3 regions of the Sphingopyxis sp. 550B genome follow, and region 2 is predicted to be linked to each of the others. Evidence: riboswitches for the same ligand, from Rfam matches in the RefSeq annotation. Region 2 holds a riboswitch; each other region holds the start of a gene.
The links. Region 2 has a riboswitch for cobalamin ahead of metE (5-methyltetrahydropteroyltriglutamate--homocysteine S-methyltransferase). Riboswitches for the same ligand answer to the same signal wherever they lie in the genome.
Positions count from the first base shown of each region.

Region 1: it holds a riboswitch for cobalamin, as region 2 does, so the genes downstream of both, cobO (cob(I)yrinic acid a,c-diamide adenosyltransferase) here and metE (5-methyltetrahydropteroyltriglutamate--homocysteine S-methyltransferase) in region 2, are expected to answer to the same signal.
Region 3: it holds a riboswitch for cobalamin, as region 2 does, so the genes downstream of both, AC2S9W_RS03635 (TonB-dependent receptor plug domain-containing protein) here and metE (5-methyltetrahydropteroyltriglutamate--homocysteine S-methyltransferase) in region 2, are expected to answer to the same signal.

Region 1 is NZ_CM171610.1:86,456-92,365, reverse strand. It holds gene AC2S9W_RS00420 (IS91 family transposase) at 1-1,108, shown strand, start outside; cobalamin riboswitch at 1,631-1,852, shown strand; gene cobO (cob(I)yrinic acid a,c-diamide adenosyltransferase) at 1,964-2,572, shown strand; gene AC2S9W_RS00410 (cobyrinic acid a,c-diamide synthase CobB) at 2,569-3,870, shown strand; cobalamin riboswitch at 3,883-4,072, shown strand; gene AC2S9W_RS00405 (TonB-dependent receptor plug domain-containing protein) at 4,219-5,910, shown strand, end outside.
Region 2 is NZ_CM171610.1:2,447,004-2,452,913, reverse strand. It holds gene AC2S9W_RS11470 (YceI family protein) at 1-518, shown strand, start outside; gene leuA (2-isopropylmalate synthase) at 730-2,394, shown strand; gene AC2S9W_RS11460 (hypothetical protein) at 2,563-3,102, shown strand; cobalamin riboswitch at 3,180-3,382, shown strand; gene metE (5-methyltetrahydropteroyltriglutamate--homocysteine S-methyltransferase) at 3,499-5,805, shown strand; gene AC2S9W_RS11450 (acyl-CoA thioesterase) at 5,798-5,910, shown strand, end outside.
Region 3 is NZ_CM171610.1:784,436-790,345, forward strand. It holds gene AC2S9W_RS03625 (TonB-dependent receptor family protein) at 1-1,277, opposite strand, end outside; gene AC2S9W_RS03630 (hypothetical protein) at 1,346-1,735, opposite strand; cobalamin riboswitch at 1,841-2,061, shown strand; gene AC2S9W_RS03635 (TonB-dependent receptor plug domain-containing protein) at 2,242-4,170, shown strand; gene AC2S9W_RS03640 (ABC transporter substrate-binding protein) at 4,187-5,050, shown strand; gene AC2S9W_RS03645 (FecCD family ABC transporter permease) at 5,053-5,910, shown strand, end outside.

The DNA of each region.
Region 1 (5,910 bases), 1.9 Mb from region 2:
GCATCAGCTCAAGATCATGTCGGCGATCGAGCATTGCCGCACCGCCGCGCTCGGCGGCCATGTCGAAGCCTGCACCGACTGCGGGCATTGGCGGATCGCCTACAACAGTTGCCGCAACCGGCATTGCCCGAGGTGCCAGGGCGCTGCTGCACGCACCTGGCTCGAGGCCCGCGAGGCCGACCTCCTCCCGGTCGGCTATTTCCACGTCGTGTTCACGCTGCCTGCCGAGGTCGCCGCGATCGCCTTCCACAACAAGGCGCTCGTCTATGACCTGCTGTTCAAGGCGGCGGCCGATACGATGCTGACGATTGCCGCCGACCCGAAGCACCTCGGCGCCCGGATCGGCATCACCGCCGTCCTCCACACATGGGGCTCGGCGCTGACCCATCATCCCCATATCCACATGATCGTGCCCGGCGGCGGCATCTCGCGCGATGGAACACGCTGGATATCCGCACGCCCCGCCTTCCTGCTGCCGGTCCGCGTGCTTGGTGCCCTGTTCCGACGCCTGTTCCTAACCCGGCTGCGCGCGCTCCATGACCGCGGGCAGCTCGCCCTCTTTGGCAGCCTCACGCATCTCGCCGAACGACGCGCGTTCCTGCGGCACCTCTCGCCGGTCCGCAAGAAGCGCTGGGTCGTCTATGCCAAGCCACCGTTCGCTGGGCCCGAGGCGGTGCTCGCCTATCTGTCACGCTACACCCACCGGGTCGCGATATCGAACAGCCGCCTTCTCCGGTTCGATGAGGTCGGGGTCACCTTCCGCTACAAGGATTACCGCAAGTCCGGCGCCGGACGGCAGCAGGTCATGACGCTCGCTGCTGACGAGTTCATCCGCCGCTTTCTCCTCCACGCCCTGCCGCGTGGGTTCCATCGGATCCGCCACTATGGACTGCTCGCCAGCGCCAGGCGCAAGTATCATCTCGAACGCGCTCGCCGCCTGCTCAGCGTCGCACCTTCACCAGACGACGATCAACCCGCCGACCTCAAAGCTCAACCGCTATGCCCTTGCTGTGGCGGCACCATGATCATCATCGAGGTTTTCGAGCGCCGCTACCTCCCGCGTGCGCCGCCCTCTCCGGCACCGTCATCCGGGATACAGGCGCCGTGACCCGGCACGGCCTATCGCCAACACCATCCAGGGCAGACCCGCGCCTGGAAGCGGACCCGCTTGCGCTGGCCCTGCTCAAAAGCAGACGTCACACCACCAAAATCGGCCCGTCTGCTTTTGCACGTCCGCTTTTTCGACCCATATCCAGACGCTCCGCTACCGGAAGCGTCCGCTTTTGGGCTGCGCCCGGCTACCCCACCATCAGCGCAAAACAGCTTTCCCCATAGCTCGGCTCATGACCACCGCGGTTCGGGCACCGAAGACTTTCTGACGCCTGGCGGCGTCTGAAACTCTCAACGTTAGCGGACCGTCGGCATCGTACCGACATGGCCGGGAAAGCAGGCTCACCTGGCCGCACGATTCCAGCCTCGGTCGCCGGTTTTCCGCGGCGCGAATCGTTGGAAGCGGACATTTGACAACCGATCCGGCGGCAATGGACGCCAACAGCCGTTAGGGACAGGATCACCGTGGATGTTGATTAAGATGGATCATGCGCTAATTCCGGATGAGTGAAGGCATCTGCCTTTGCGCAACCGCGCCGGTGCCCGCGAGGGCATAATAGGGAATATGGTGAGGCCGTCCGTTCGCGGCAGGCCGAAGCCATGGCTGTCCCTGCAACTGTAAGCGGCGAGCGCGATGCACCGACCCGGTCCCCGACCGGGTCTGCCACTGGGGCGACCTGGGAAGGCGTGCATCAAGCGACGACCCGCGAGCCAGGAGACCTGCCGGCGTGGGTCGCTCAATGCCTCGGTCCAGGGAAAGGCCAGGGCACGGATCACCCGTTCGGGCGACGAAAATCAGCGGTGCGGTGCCGGTCGGCGCCGCGCCAGAGCGATGTCGTGCCCGGAGGGAAAGATGACCGAAGACGAAATCAATGAACGCCACAATGAAAAGGCGCGCAAGCGGCAGGCTGCAAGAGCCAAGATCATGGCCGACAAGACGCAGGAAAAGGGCCTGCTGATCGTCCACACCGGCAAGGGCAAGGGAAAGTCGACTGCCGCCTTCGGCATGGTGTGCCGCGCGCTGGGGCACGGGATGAAGGTCGGCATCGTCCAGTTCATCAAGGGCGGCTGGGCGACTGGCGAGAAGGCCGTCTATTCGGCCTTTCCCGGGCAGGTCGAGCACAAGGTCATGGGCGAAGGCTTCACCTGGGACACGCAGGACCGTGCGCGCGATATCGCCTGGGCGCGCGCCGGATGGGACGAGGTGAAGCGGATGATCGCCGATCCCGACATCGCGATGGTGGTCGCCGACGAACTCAACATCGTATTGCGCTACGAATATCTGTCCGTTGACGAGGTGATCGCGGGCCTGCTCGATCGAGGCGAGATGAAGCATGTCATCGTCACCGGCCGCAATGCGCCCGAGGCGCTGATCGAAGCCGCCGACCTCGTCACCGAGATGGTGCAGGTGAAGCACCCGTTCCGGTCGGGCGTGAAGGCGCAGCGGGGCATCGAGTTTTGAGCGGCCAATTCGCGCCGGGACTGCTGGTCGCGGCGCCGCGCTCGGGGGCGGGCAAGACGCTCGTCGCGATCGGGCTGCAGCGCGCTTTCCTGCGCGAAGGACTCGGCGTCGCTGCGGCAAAATGCGGACCCGACTATATCGACCCCGGCTTTCACGCCGTGGCGACCGGGCGACCATCGGTCAATCTCGACGGCTTCGCGATGACGCCGGCGATGCTGAAGGGGCTGGCGGCGCAGGCGGCCTACGGTGCCGATCTGGTCGTCGCCGAAGCCGCGATGGGATTGTTCGATGGCGCGGGCCAGGGCAGCACGGCGGCCGAGGTCGCGCGGCTGACGGATTGGCCGGTCCTGCTCGTCGTCGATGCCGAGGGCGCGGGCCAGAGCGTCGCGGCGATCGCGCATGGCTTCGCGACCTTTCCCGGCGCGCCGTCGGTGGCCGGCGTCATCGTCAACCGCGTTGCGAGCGACCGTCACGCCGCGATGATCGCCGAAGGATTCGACGCGCTCGACCTGCCGCTGTTCGGCATGATCCGCCGCGATCCGGCGCTGGCGGTCGCCTCTCGCCACCTCGGGCTGGTGCAGGCGCGCGAAGATGGCGCGCTGGACGAGCGGATCGATGCGGTCGCGGCCATCGTCGCGCGCGATTGCGACCTCGCCGCGATCCGCGCGGCAGCGCGTGCGACCTCTCCGGCCTTGCCCGTCCGACCGCGCCTGCGTCCGCCGGGGCAGCGCATCGCCCTCGCCGCCGACGATGCCTTCGCCTTCTTCTATCCGCATCTGGCGTCGTGGTGGCGCGATGCGGGCGCGGAGATTTGCGGCTTCTCGCCGCTCGCCGACGAGGCGCCGCCGATGGACTGCGACGCCTGCTGGCTGCCCGGCGGCTATCCCGAACTGCACGCGGGCAGGCTGGCGGGCAATGCGCGCTTCATGGCGGGGTTGCGCGCCTTCGCGGCGCGCGCGCCGGTGCATGGCGAATGCGGCGGCTATATGCTGCTCGGCCGCAGCATCGAGGATGCGGACGGCATCGTGCATCCGATGGCGAGGCTGCTGCCGGTCGATACCAGCTTCGCGAAACGGAAGATGTCGCTCGGCTATCGGCAGGCGCGGCTGTTCGCGCCGACGCGCTTCGCCGATGCCGAAACGCCGCTGTGGGGGCATGAATATCATCATGCGACCATCACATCGACGAACGAAGGCACCCCCTTCGCCCGGCTTGCCGACGCGGCGGGTCGCGATCTCGGCCCCGCCGGGCATCGCGCCGGTCTTGTGACGGGCAGCTTCTTTCACTTGATCGCCTGACGCGATTTGCCTAACGAGCGGGCCGCGACAGGTTCCCCGAAAGGGGATTGAAAGGGAATGGGGTGCGAAACCCCTGCTGCCCCTGCAACTGTAAGCGGAGAGCCATCGGGCCATATGCCATTGGGACCATCGGTCCTGAGAAGGCGGCCCGGACCGGCGTCGACCCGCGAGCCAGGAGACCTGCCCGTCGCCGTCGTCTTTCGCGCGGACAGGGTGTGCCGGGCGGACGGGGGTGAACCCGACAGACGACAAAGGTGACCGCGCGGCCGCGCGGGCCGATGTCGTTCGCCTATCAGGGTGGGCCGCCATCGACCCAGCGACCGAATGGTCTTGTCGATGGGGTACCCTATGTTCCGTGTTATTGTTCGAAGTTCCATTTCACTGGCGGCACTTGCAGCCGGCTTTCCCGTATCGGCCGCAGAAGCCGCCAACGCCGCCGCGACGTCCGAAGAGGACAGCATCGTCGTCACCGCGACGCGCGCGCCGCTCGCACTCGACGAGGTGCCGTCTACGATCACCGTGCTCGACAAGGCGGCGATCGACCGGTCGCAGGACATCGGCGCGACCGAGTTGCTGCTGCGCACGCCGGGCATCACCGTTTCGCGCAACGGCGGCTATGGCACCGCGACATCGCTGCGCATCCGCGGCGCCGAGTCCGATCATACCGTTGTCGTGATCGATGGCGTGAAGCTCAACGATCCGGCGGCGGCCGGCGGCGGCTATAATTTCGCCAACCTGCTGGTCGGCGACATGGAGCGGATCGAAATCCTGCGTGGTCCGCAATCGATCCTGTGGGGCAGCCAGGCGATCGGCGGCGTTGTCAATATCGTCACGGCCATCCCCGAAAAACCGCTGGAAGGCAGCTTCGACATCGAGGCCGGGTCGCGCAACACGGTCAGCGCGCGCGCCGCGATCGGCGGCCGCACGGGCCCACTGAGCTGGCGCATTGGTGGGCAAAGCTTCACCACCGACGGCATTTCGGCGATCGCCCCAGCCTTTGGCGGCGGCGAGCGCGACGGCTATCGCAACCGCAGCGTGACGGGCCGCGCCGAACTGGCGCTGGCTTCGAACCTCAGCGTCGAAGTGCGCGGCTATTATTCCAAGGCGCGCGTCAATCTCGATTCGACGAGCGGCGATACACCGGACTACGCGCTCAACGAGGAATTCGTGAGCTATGCCGGCGCCAACTTCGACCTGTTGGATGGGCGTTTCCGCAACCGGATTTCCTATTCCTACACCGACACCGATCGCAGCAATTACGGGCCGCTGCGTGCTCGTCCAGTCAGCCTTCAGGCCAAGGGAGAGAATCGCCGCTGGGAATATCAGGGCAATATCGATGTCACGCGCGGCGTCAGCGCGGTCTTCGGCGTCGAGAATGAACGGTCGAGGTTCCGCAGCCGTTCGCCTTCGGGTTCGCTGGCAACGCCCCTTCCCGACTTCGCGATCGGCAAGGCGGACGTGACGAGCCTTTATGGCCAGCTCAGCGTCGAGCCCCTGGACGGGCTGACGATCAACGGCGGCGTCCGCCATGACGATCACGACCGCTTCGGCGGGCAGACACTGTTTGCGGCGGGCGGTGTCTGGCGGCTGCCGACCGGGACCATCCTGCGCGCGAGCTATGGCGAAGGCTTCAAGGCGCCGACGCTGTATCAGATGTTCAGCGAATATGGGAATGTCGCGCTCGACCCGGAGGAAGCGCATGGCTGGGAAGCAGGGATCGAGCAGCAATTGTTCGGCCGCGCTCTGACGGTTGGCGGGGTCTGGTTCGATCGCACCACGACCGGGCAGATCATCTTCAATTCCTGCTCGCCCACCACGCCCAATCCGCTCTGCCTGGTCCCTGGCGATTCCACGCGCCGTTCGGGCTATTATTCCAATGTCGCGCGCGGCGAGGCGCATGGGATCGAGGCGACGGCGGCGCTGACGCTGGGCGCGCTGACGCTCGACGGCAATTATAGCTGGATCGTGGCCGAGGATCGTTCGCCGGGCGCGACCAATTTCGGCAGGGACCTGCCGCGCCGTCCGCGCCACGCGGCCAAT
Region 2 (5,910 bases):
CCGCCGACCCCGGCCACACGATCGTCGTGTGGGAAGTCGATCATTTCGGCTTCAGCAAATATCAGGGGATTTTCGGCGACGTGACCGGCACGCTCGTCCTCGACCCCGCCAACCCGGCGGCCGCGAAGGTCGACGTGACGATCCCGGTGTCGAAGGTGACGACGGCAAGCGCCGGGCTGACCGGCCACCTGCTTCGCGCCGGCAAGGACGGCGCCAAGCCCGATTTCTTCGGCCCCGATCCCGCCGACGCGCGTTTCGTGTCGACCCGCGTCGTCCTCGACGACGATGGCGACGAGGCGAAGGTGATGGGTGATCTCACGCTCAACGGCGTGACCCGGCCGGTGACGCTCGAGGTCGATTTCCACGGCGCGGGCACCAATCCCGGCAGCAAGAAGGAAACCGTCGGCTTCGAGGCGGAGGGCGAGATTCGCCGCAGCGACTTCGGCATCCTCTATGGCATCCCGCTGGTCAGCGACCGTGTCGAGCTGAAGATTCACGCGGCGTTCGAGAAGCAATAGGCGCCTTCCCACCGCACTTTTTGCGGCCGCCCCCTTGCCAAGCCCGCGCTTTTTGGTCATGAGCGCGGGCGATGCACATGCGCGGCCTCCTTCTTCTGCGACTTACACGCCCTTGGGCGTGACTTTCGGCCTGCGCCTTTCGCGGTGGGCCACGCGCTCAAGGGCCTGACGACACAGCATCCGAATCCACACAAGCAGAAGAAGCCAACCCATGCCCATGCTCCGCGACCCCTCGGCCAAGTACCGACCCTTTCCGCAGGTCCCGCTGGAAAACCGCCAGTGGCCCGCCCGCACGATCACCAAGGCCCCGATCTGGCTCTCGACCGATCTGCGCGACGGCAACCAGGCGCTGATCGATCCGATGGACGCCGAAAAGAAGACGCGCTTCTTCGACCTGCTCGTCAAATGCGGGCTCAAGGAGATCGAGGTCGGCTTCCCTGCCTCGGGCGCGACCGACTTCGACTATATCCAGAACCTCGTCCGCTCGGGCCGCATCCCCGACGACGTCACGCCGCAGGTGCTGACGCAGGCGCGCGCCGACCTGATCCGCACCAGCTTCGACAGCCTGGCGGGCGCTAAGACCGCGATCGTCCACCTCTACAACGCGGTCAGCCCCGCGTGGCGCCGCATCGTCTTCGGCATGGAGATGCCCGAGATCAAACAGATCGCCATCGACGGCGCGAAGCAGCTGCGCGACAATGCCGCGCGCCTGCCCGGCACCGACTGGCGCTTCGAATACAGCCCCGAGACCTTCTCGACCGCGGAGATCGATTTCAGCATCGAATGCTGCGCCGCGGTGATGGACGTGCTCCAGCCGACGGCGGACAAGCCGATCATCCTCAACCTGCCCGCGACGGTCGAGGCGGCGACGCCGAACATCTATGCCGACCAGATCGAATATTTCTGCAAGCATCTGCCGAACCGCGACCGCGCGCTGATCAGCCTGCACACGCACAACGACCGCGGCACCGGGGTCGCGGCGGCCGAACTCGGCCTGCTCGCGGGCGCCGACCGCGTCGAGGGCTGCCTGTTCGGAAACGGCGAGCGCACCGGCAACACCTGCCTCGTCACCATCGCGCTCAACATGTACACGCAGGGCGTCGACCCCGAACTGGACTTCTCCGACATCGATCAGGTCATCCAGACGGTCGAATATTGCAACCAGTTGCCGGTCCACCCGCGCCACCCCTATGGCGGCGAACTGGTCTACACCGCCTTTTCGGGCAGCCACCAGGACGCGATCAAGAAGGGGTTCGCGGCGCGCGAGCGGCAGAACGACGACAAGTGGGAAGTCCCCTACCTGCCGATAGACCCCGCCGATCTGGGGCGCAGCTACGAAGCGGTGATCCGCGTCAACAGCCAGTCGGGCAAGGGCGGCGTCGCCTGGGTGCTCGAACAGGACAAGGGGCTGAAGCTGCCGAAGAAAATGCAGGCGAGCTTCAGCCACATCGTCCAGGCGGTGGCGGACCAGACGAGCCGAGAGCTGACCGCCGACGACATCTGGACCGCCTTCGAGGGACATTATCTGGCGGCGGACGGCAAGCGCTTCCAGCTCGTGAGCTGGGCGGAAAGCCAGAGCGGCGCCGACCGCATCTTCGCGGGCAAGCTGACCATCGACGGCGCCGAGCGCAGCATCAGCGGCCGCGGCAACGGCCTGATGTCGAGCGTCGTCGCCGCGCTGGCCGAATCGGGCGGCCCGGCGATGGACATCGTCGATTATTCGGAACATGCGATCGGCCAGGGCAGCAATGTGCAGGCCGCCGCCTATGTCGAATGCCGCACCCCCGACGGCCGCAGCCTGTTCGGCTGCGGTCTCGACACCGATGTCGCGACCGCCAGCGTGCGCGCGATCCTGTCGGCGGCGAACGCGATCTGATCCGGTCGCGGAGGCGGGCGCGGCGCGGGCCGCCCCGGCCTCCGCGCACCCCTTCCCTCTCCCGTCCGCCGCATCCCGGTCACGACTGGCCCGATCGGCGTTTCGCGGCGCGCGCATTTGGTCCTAAGCCGATGCGCGCAGCCGGGGGGCGGCGAAGGAGAAGGACCCGTGAACGCATCCCAGGCCCCGTCCGCCAGCGGCCCGAGCGCGTCCGCCGCGCCCACCGGGCCGCTCCCCGCCGACGGGGGAAGCAGCGACCTGTTCTGGAGCCTGCAATATTGCCGCGCGAGCGCGCTGTCGCTGACCCGTCTCGAACTGGCGCTCGCCAGCAGCGACCGGCAGCGGATCGTCGAGGCGATCGACCGCCTCCACGCGCTCGACCGCGAAATCGAGCGCAGGGTCGCAAGCCTGCCGCCGCCGCCCGATCCCGACCCCGAGCGCGAGGCGATCGACCGGCACCTCGACCGCGAGAAGATGGCAGTGGCGTTCGAGAAGCTGGCGCTCGCCAGCGGGATCAGCGGCCCCGCCCTCGCATCGCCGCCCACCTTCGCGGCGCGCACGCGGCCCGAACCCGAGCTTTCTCATGAGGTCGATGGGCCGCCCTTCGATCGCCGGCGGACCCATATTCTCGCCTCGCACGGTCCGAAGATCGCGCTCCTGCTGGCGATCGCGGCCGCCACCGCCGCGCTGCTGGCGACTGCCTTTTAGGATAGGGTCAGTCACCACGCCGCGAGACACATATAAAGATTTCTTTATATAGCGCTTGACAGGATCGTCGCGGCGCCTATTCTGCATGCTGTCGAGGTTCTTCGCGCCGGGCATCTGGGGCGGAGCGAAGATGGGAAGCCGGTGCGAAACCGGCGCTGCCCCCGCAACTGTAAGCGGCGAGCGGCGGTCGATCATGCCACTGGTTCGGCAAGGAACCGGGAAGGCCAGACCGCTGCGGCGACCCGCGAGCCAGGAGACCTGCCTCGTCAGATACGTCCTCCGGCGGGGTGCCCGGTCAGGCCGCATGCATGGCTGCGTCCGACCCTTGCCCTGCGGACGCGGGATATCGTGCGTTCGCGTCTGTCCGTCGCCCTTGCCCCCTGCAAGGTGCTCGAAATGACTGTCAGCGTCGCCACTTTAGGCTTTCCCCGCATCGGCCTTCGCCGCGAACTCAAGGTCGCGCTCGAATCCTACTGGTCGGGCAAATCGACCCTCGCCGACCTGCATGCGGCGGCGGCCGGCCTGCGCGTCGCCCACTGGGCGCGGCAGAAGGCGCTGGGGGCCGACATCCTGCCGTCGAACGATTTTTCGCTCTACGACCATGTGCTCGACATCTCGGCGCTGATCGGCGCCGTCCCCGCGCGCTACGACTGGGACGGCGAGACGGTCGATACCGATCTCTATTTCGCGATGGCGCGCGGCGCGCAGGGCGATCCGGCGCACGCCGGGTGCGGCCACGCCGCCGATACGACCGCGCAGGAGATGACAAAATGGTTCGACACCAACTATCATTTCCTCGTCCCCGAACTCACCGCCGGCCAGACCTTCCGCATCGCCTCGACCAAGATCTTCGACGAATATGACGAAGCGAAGGCGCTGGGGTATCAGACGCGCCCGGTGCTGCTCGGCCCGGTCAGCTACCTGATGCTCGCCAAAGGCAAGGCGGTCGAACCGCTCGCCCTGCTTCCCGCGCTGCTCGACACCTATGCCGAGATTCTCGCGCGGCTGGCGAAACAGGGCGCCGACTGGGTGCAGATCGACGAGCCCTGCCTCGTCCTCGATCTCGACGATGCGCAGCGCGCCGCGTTCGAGCGCGCCTATGCGCGGCTGGCGACGGCGGGGCCGCGCCTGATGCTCACCCCCTATTTCGGCGGCCTCGGCGACAATCTGGACCTCGCCGCCGAACTGCCCGTCCACGGCCTCCACCTCGACCTCGTCCGCGCGCCCGAACAGCTCGGCCCGGCACTCGACAAGGTGCGGCCGCACGTCCTGCTGTCGCTCGGCATCGTCGACGGCCGCAACATCTGGCGCGCCAACCTTCCCGACCTTTACTGGCGGCTCAAGGAGTTGGCGGCGACGCGCGACCTGATCCTCGCGCCGTCCTGTTCGCTGCTCCACGTTCCGGTCGATCTAGCGCTCGAAACCGCGCTCGATCCCGAAATCGCGCAATGGCTGGCTTTCGCGGCGCAAAAGATCGAGGAACTCGCCGCGCTCGCCAGGGCGTTGAACGAAGGCGAGGATGCCGCCTTCGCCGCCTTTTCGGCGTCGCGGATGGCCGCGGTCGCCCGGGCGACCTCGCCCCGCATCCACGATCCCGCCGTCGCCGCGCGCCTTGCCGCGCTCGATGCGGACGCCGCGCGCCGGGCCGCGCCCTTCGCCGCCCGCCGCGAGGCGCAGCGCCGGCGCCTTCCGCTTCCCCGCTATCCGACCACGACGATCGGCTCCTTTCCCCAGACGGCGGAGGTCCGCAAGGCGCGCGCCGCGCATATTCGGGGCGAAATCGACGATGCGGCCTATGACCGCTATCTGAAGGTCGAAACCCGCGCCGCGATCAAGTGGCAGGAGGAGATCGGCCTCGACGTCCTCGTCCACGGCGAGTTCGAGCGCAACGACATGGTGCAATATTTCGGCGAACGGCTTGCCGGTTTCGCCTTCACCCGCAGCGGCTGGGTGCAGAGCTATGGCTCGCGCTGCGTGCGGCCGCCGATCCTCTATGGCGACGTGTCGCGTCCGCGGCCGATGACGGTCGACTGGTGGCGCTATGCCCAGGATCAGACCGACCGGCCGGTGAAGGGCATGCTCACCGGCCCGGTGACGATCCTCAACTGGTCGTTCGTCCGCGACGACCAGCCACGCGAAGCGAGCTGCCGCCAGATCGCGCTGGCGATCCGCGACGAGGTGCTGGACCTGGAGGCCGCGGGCGCCGCGATCGTCCAGATCGACGAGGCGGCGCTGCGCGAAGGGCTGCCGCTGCGCCGCGGCGAATGGCCGCATTATCTGGGCTGGGCGGTCGAATGCTTTCGCATCGCGGCCTCCGGCGTGCGCGACGACACGCAGATTCACACCCACATGTGCTATTCGGAATTCAACGACATCCTTCCCGCGATCGGTGCGATGGACGCCGACGTCATCTCGATCGAAACCGCGCGGTCGCAGATGGAGCTGCTCGGGGCCTTCGCAAGCTATGCCTATCCGAACGAGATCGGTCCCGGCGTCTATGACATCCATTCGCCGCGCATTCCGGCCGAGCGCGAGATGACCGACCTGCTGACCCTCGCCGGACGGCACCTGCCGCCCGATCAAATCTGGGTGAATCCCGATTGCGGGCTCAAGACGCGCAAGTGGGACGAGGTGCGACCGGCCCTCGTCTCGATGGTCGCCGCGGCGCAGCGGATGCGGATTCGGGAGGCCTATGATGCCTGACGAAACCATGCCCGCGGACCAGCCCACGATCCGCGTCACCGCGATGCCCGCCAACGCCAATGTCTATGGCGACATCTTCGGCGGCTGGCTGATGGCTCAGATGGA
Region 3 (5,910 bases), 1.7 Mb from region 2:
GGCGAAAAGGCGTCGAACGCGACGCGCCCGTCGGCGGCCGGGGTCGCCGAAAAGCCGACGCGCCGCTTGCGCATGCCATCGGCATAGACGCCCCCCGCGATCAGCGTCACCGGCGGCACCGGCCGCACGCGCAGTTCGCCATAGAGGTTCGCGGTCCGCGCCTCCTGATCGGCGTCGAGGGTCAGCGCGCCGCGCCGGCCGGCGACGTTGACGAACTGCCGCGCGTGGGTGCTGCCACGGCGAATCTCGCCCCCCAGCGTCACCTCGACCGGCCCCGCGGCATAGTCGAGCCGCGCGAACCCGCCGACGTCGGTCGATTTCTGGTCGATCAGCTGAAAGATCGGGTGAAAGAGCGATTTCGCGTTGACGAAACCCCCGACCTCGAGCGTCGCGGTGCCGAGGTCGAAGCGGGTGCGGTTCTGCAAGCGCAGCGAATCGATGTCGCGTCGCTGATCGCCCGCGATGCTGCCCGCATTGGCGCCGCGCGGGGCGGTCAGCGCCTGCGCCTCGGTCAGCGCGCCCGGCAATTGCTGGCGGATGCGGTTGATGCTCGCATAGAAGCGCGTCGCGACCCCGTCGCCGAGCGTTAGCCCGACATTGCCGTGGAAGCGCAGGCTGCGGCGCCGCGCATGGTCGCGGTCGCCGTCCGACGTGTCGGCGCTGACCGCGCCCCAGGCGTCGACCGGCCCGCTGGCGACGCCCGCCGAAACCAGGCCGCGCAGCAGGCCGAAGCTGCCGGCGTCGCCGCGCAGATAGACGCCGTGGGCGGTGCGCCCGGTCGGAGTCACGCCGTTGATCGCGCCGCCCAGCGTTCCCGAACCGAAGCGCAGCGCATTGGCGCCGCGATAGACTTCGAGATGGTCGAAGAAGATCGGCTCCAGCTCCTGAAAATCACCATTGTCGTCGGCGAGGTTGATCGGCACCCCGTCCTGCAACAGCGTGACGCCGCGCATGTGGAAGCCGCGCGAGAGGCCCGAGCCGCGGATCGCGAGGCGCACCTCCTGCCCATAGCGCGGCTGGAGGTAGACGCCGGGCGAGAAGGCGAGCGTATCGCGCAGCGACACGATCGTCTTGTCGGCATAATCCTGATGCGTGACGACATCGGTGCCGCCGGGGGTCTGCGCCGCGCGCTGCTGCGCGGCGTCGGCGAGCGTCGGCGCGGTGACGATGATCGTCGCCTCCTCGGCGTGAGCGGCGGGGGAAAAGGGCACCGGGGAAAACGACAGGGCGAGGGCGAGCGCCGGCAGGGGCGCCGCGCGGGTAACGGAACGGGTCATGGAAAATCCTTCGCTGAAAATCAGGCAAGGCCGGCGCGCGCGGAAGCGCGGCCGGCGATCGGTCTGAATCAGGCGAAGGCGGGCGGGCCGGTGCTGGGAGGAAGCGGCGAGGCGATGCCCGGCGCGAAGCCGAGCGAGGGGATCGCCAGCGGCGTGGGGGCGGCCGGTGCCGGCGCCGCGGGCAGTGCCGGGGCATCGGGCACGATCGGCGCCACCGCGAGCGCGCCCCACGGGCAATGCTGCTGCCCCTCGCCATCGGGATGATCGCCCGCGGTCTGGACCGGGATGGTCATCGTCCCGCCGGGGTTCGACGGGTCCGAACAGACGCGGACGGTGATCGAACCCCCGGCATCGGGCCCGATCATCCAGCCCGGCGCGACCAGCACCCGCGCGAGCAGCGCGAGAAGCACCGGTAGCAGCAGCCAGCCCGGTCGGCGGAAGGCGGAAAGATCGGCCACGCCGCGCTCCTAGTCCCGGCGGACGGTTCGGGCAAGCGCGCAGGCCCCGCAAAAGCCGATTGCCAAAATATGCCGAGGCGCTATGGGCGGGCGCCGCAAGGGCAACCTTGCATTGATCGCGCCGGTGCCCCGATGGGGCTTAAAAGGGAACGCGGTAAGGGGGTCCGGCCGGGCCTTCGAAACCGGGGCTGTCCCTGCAACTGTAAGCGGCGAGCGCGATGCACCGACCCGGTCCCCGACCGGGTCTGCCACTGGGGCGACCTGGGAAGGCGTGCATCAAGCGACGACCCGCGAGCCAGGAGACCTGCCGGCGCGGGTCGCTCAATGCCTCGGTCCAGGGAAAGGCCAGGGCACGGAGAACTCCGTCGAGCGACGACCCAGCGGCCGGGGCCGCTTCGGGGCACGAAATGCGGGCGCCTTGCGCCAGCCCGCCGCCCGTGCGCCGGTCGATCGCGCACGCGGCTCGGCAGGTCCCCGCCTTCGCTCTCGGCGCATGGGGGACTCCCATGTTGAAATACGGCCTTTCCATCGTGGCGCTGGCGGCGACGTCGCCGGCGCTGGCCCAGACCGGCGATGCCGCCGCCGACCCGCGCCCCGGCGACGCGATCATCGTCACTGCCTCGCGTTCGGGCGAAGGGGTCCGGGCGGACCAGCTCGGCGCCTCGGTCACGGCGATCGACAGCGAAGCGCTCGAACAGCGCCAGACGCGCATCGTTTCCGACGTGCTGCGCGACGTGCCCGGCGTCGCGGTCAGCCGCACCGGCGGCCTCGGCGGCATGACCGATATCCGCATCCGCGGCAGCGAAGCCAATCACGTCCTCGTCCTGGTCGACGGCATCGAGGTCGCCGACCCCTATCAGGGCCAGTTCGATTTCGGCGGTCTGCTCGCCGACCCCGCCGCGCGGATCGAGGTGCTGCGCGGCCAGCAATCGTCGCTCTATGGCTCCGACGCGATCGGCGGCGTGATCCATTACATCACCCTGTCGGGACGCGAGGCGCCGGGCCTGAGCGCCCGGATCGAGGGCGGGTCGTTCGGCACCGTCGCCGGCAGCGCCCGCGCCGCGGGCGCATCGGACAGCTTCGACTATGCGATCACCGGTACCTATTACGGCGCGAACGGCTATCCGACCGCGCGCGGCGGGGTGCGCGACGTCGGGATGCAGACGGTCGGCGCGAGCGCGAAGCTGGGCTGGACGCCGAGCGACGCCTTCCGGCTGAACGCCGTGCTGCGCTATGGCTTCAGCGACGCCGACAACAACGACAGCGAATATGATACGACGAGCCCGCGCTTCGGCTATATCGTCGACAGCCCCGGCGTCCATGTCGAGACCGAATCCTTCCATGCCCTGCTGGCGGCCGAACTGACCGCGCTCGACGGGCGCTGGGTGACCAGCCTGTCGGGGCAGCTTTCCGACACCGCGCGCCACGGCCGCTCCCCCTTCGGGTTGGACTATGGCAGCAAGGGACAGCGCTACAAGGGATCGCTGACCTCGAGCATCCGCTTCGGGACCGATGCGATCGCCCACCGGCTGACCGGTGCGGTCGATGTCGAGCGCGAGGCCTTCCGCACGCTGACGCCGGGCGCCTTTCAGGGAAAGCGCCACACCGACAATCTGGGGCTGGTCGCCCAATATGAGCTGACCGCGGGCGCGCTCTCGCTCGGCGCGTCGCTGCGCCACGACGACAACAACCGCTTCGACGATGCGACGACCTGGCGCGTCCAGGGCAGCTATCGCCTTCCGACCGGCACGCGCATCCGCGGCGCCTATGGCACCGGGGTCAAGAATCCGGGCTATTTCGAGCTGTTCGGCTATATCGACGGCCGCTACATCGGCAATCCCGACCTGAAACCCGAAAAGTCCGAGGGCTGGGAAGCGGGGATCGAGCAGAGCTTCGGCGCCGACGACTGGGCGACGGTCGGGGCGACCTGGTTCGATTCGACGCTGAAGGACGAGATCTTCACCGACTATCCGGCGCCCGACTTCACCGCGACTCCGGCGAACCGCGCGACGACGAGCAAGCAGCACGGCATCGAGGCCTTCGCCAGCGCGCGGCCGCTGCCGCAGCTTCGCTTCGACCTCGCCTACAGCTGGATCAAGGCGCGCGAGAACGGCGCGCCCGAAGTGCGGCGGCCGAAGCATATCGCCAGCTTCAACACCACCGTGTCGAGCAGCGACCAGCGCTTTGCGGGGACCCTGACGCTGCGCTACAACGGCCGCACGACCGACCTCGCCTATATCGACCCCAGCTATGTCCCGGTCGTGGTCGCGATGAAGGACTATGTGCTCGTCAACCTTGGCGCCGATTACCGGGTGACCGATGCCATCTCGGTCTTCGGGCGCGTCGAGAATCTGCTCGGGGTCGACTATGAGGAGGTTTTCAGCATCGCGACGCCGGGCCGGGCCGCCTATGGCGGCGTCCGCCTGCGCTTCTGAGGGAAGAGGAACCCGCTTGACCCCGCACGCCGCCCTGCCCGCGCTCGCGCTGCTGCTCGCCGGCGGCGGCGCACTGTGGGCGCAGCAGGGCGGCCGCGCGGCGCCGGCGACGCCACCGGCCGCGCCGCAGCGCGTCGTGTCGCTCAACCTGTGCGCCGACCAGCTGCTGCTCGCGCTCGCCGACCGCGACCGGATCGCCGGGCTGACGCGCAACGCGACCGACCCCGGCATGTCCGCGGCCGCCGCGGCGGCGCGCGGGCTGCCGCTGATCCGCAACGCCGCCGAACAGATACTGGTCGCGGCGCCCGACCTGATCGTCGGCATGCCCGCGAGCGGCAGCGCGGCGGTCGCGGCGCTGCCGCGCGGCAGCTTTCGGACGCTCGACCTGCCGACCGCCGACAGCTTCGACGTCATCCGCCGGACGATCCGCCTGACCGCGACCGCGCTCGGCGATCCGGCGCGCGGCGAAGCGCTGATCGCGCGGATGGAGCGCGACCTCGCCGGCGTGCCCCGCCCGGGGCGCGGCCGGGTCGCCGCCTATTACCAGCGGCGCGGCTACATGACCGGGACGGGGACGCTGATCGACGAAATGATGGGGCGCGTCGGGCTGGTCAATCTTGCCGCAAAGCTGGGCAAGCCGCCGCTGTCGCAACTGAGCCTCGAGGAGATGGTGGCGGCGAACCCCGATTTCCTGATCGTCGAAAGCGCGAGCGACACCATCACCGATCAGGGCAGCGAGATGCTGCATCATCCCGCGCTTCGGGGCATTCCGCGGCTCAGCGTGCCGGAGGCGTGGACCGTTTGCGGCGGCCCCGCTTATGGGGCGGCCGTGCACCGCCTTGCCGGGCAGATCCAGCGCCACGACGGCGCGCGCCGATGACGATGCGCGACGCCCGATCGCCCCGGCGGCTGACGCTGGCGCTGCTCGCGCTTGCATGCGGCGTGGCGGCAGCTTCGCTGTGCTTCGGCACCGTCGACCTGCCGCTCGCCCGCCTGTTTGCCGCCGCATCCGGCCGCGGCGATCATGTCGCGACCGTCATCCTCTTCGACCTGCGCCTGCCGCGCCTGCTGGTCGGGCTCGCGGTCGGCGCCATGCTCGGGCTCGCGGGCGCGGCGCTGCAAGGCTATCTGCGCAATCCCCTCGCCGAGCCGTCGGTGCTCGGCACCTCGAACGCCGCGGCGCTTGGCGCGGTCGCCGCGCTCTATTTCGGGCTCGCCAATCTTCACCCTGCGGCGCTGCCGCTGCTGTCGATCGTCGGTGCGCTGCTGTCGCTCGCGCTGCTCTTCGCGCTCGCGGGCCGCTCCGAAAGCCCGCTGACGCTGATCCTCGCCGGCATCGCCGTCGGCACGCTCGCGGGGGCGGGCATCAGCCTCGCGCTCAACCTGTCGCCCAACCCCTTCGCGGCGATGGAGATCATGACCTGGCTGATGGGCAGCCTCGAAAATCGTTCGTTCGGCCATTTGTGGGCGGCGCTGCCGTGCATCGGCGCCGGGATGGCGCTGCTGCTGTGGAACGGGCGCGCGCTCGACGCGCTGACGCTGGGCGAGGACGGTGCGCAGGCGCTCGGCGTCGACCTTGCCCGCACGCGCCTGCGCCTGCTGCTCGGCACCGCGATCGGGGTCGGCGGCGCGGTCGCGGTGTCGGGCGCGATCGGCTTCGTCGGGCTGATCGTCCCGCATCTGATCCGCCCGCTGACCGACCGCAGCCCGTCGGCGATCCTGCTGCCCTCGGCGATCGGC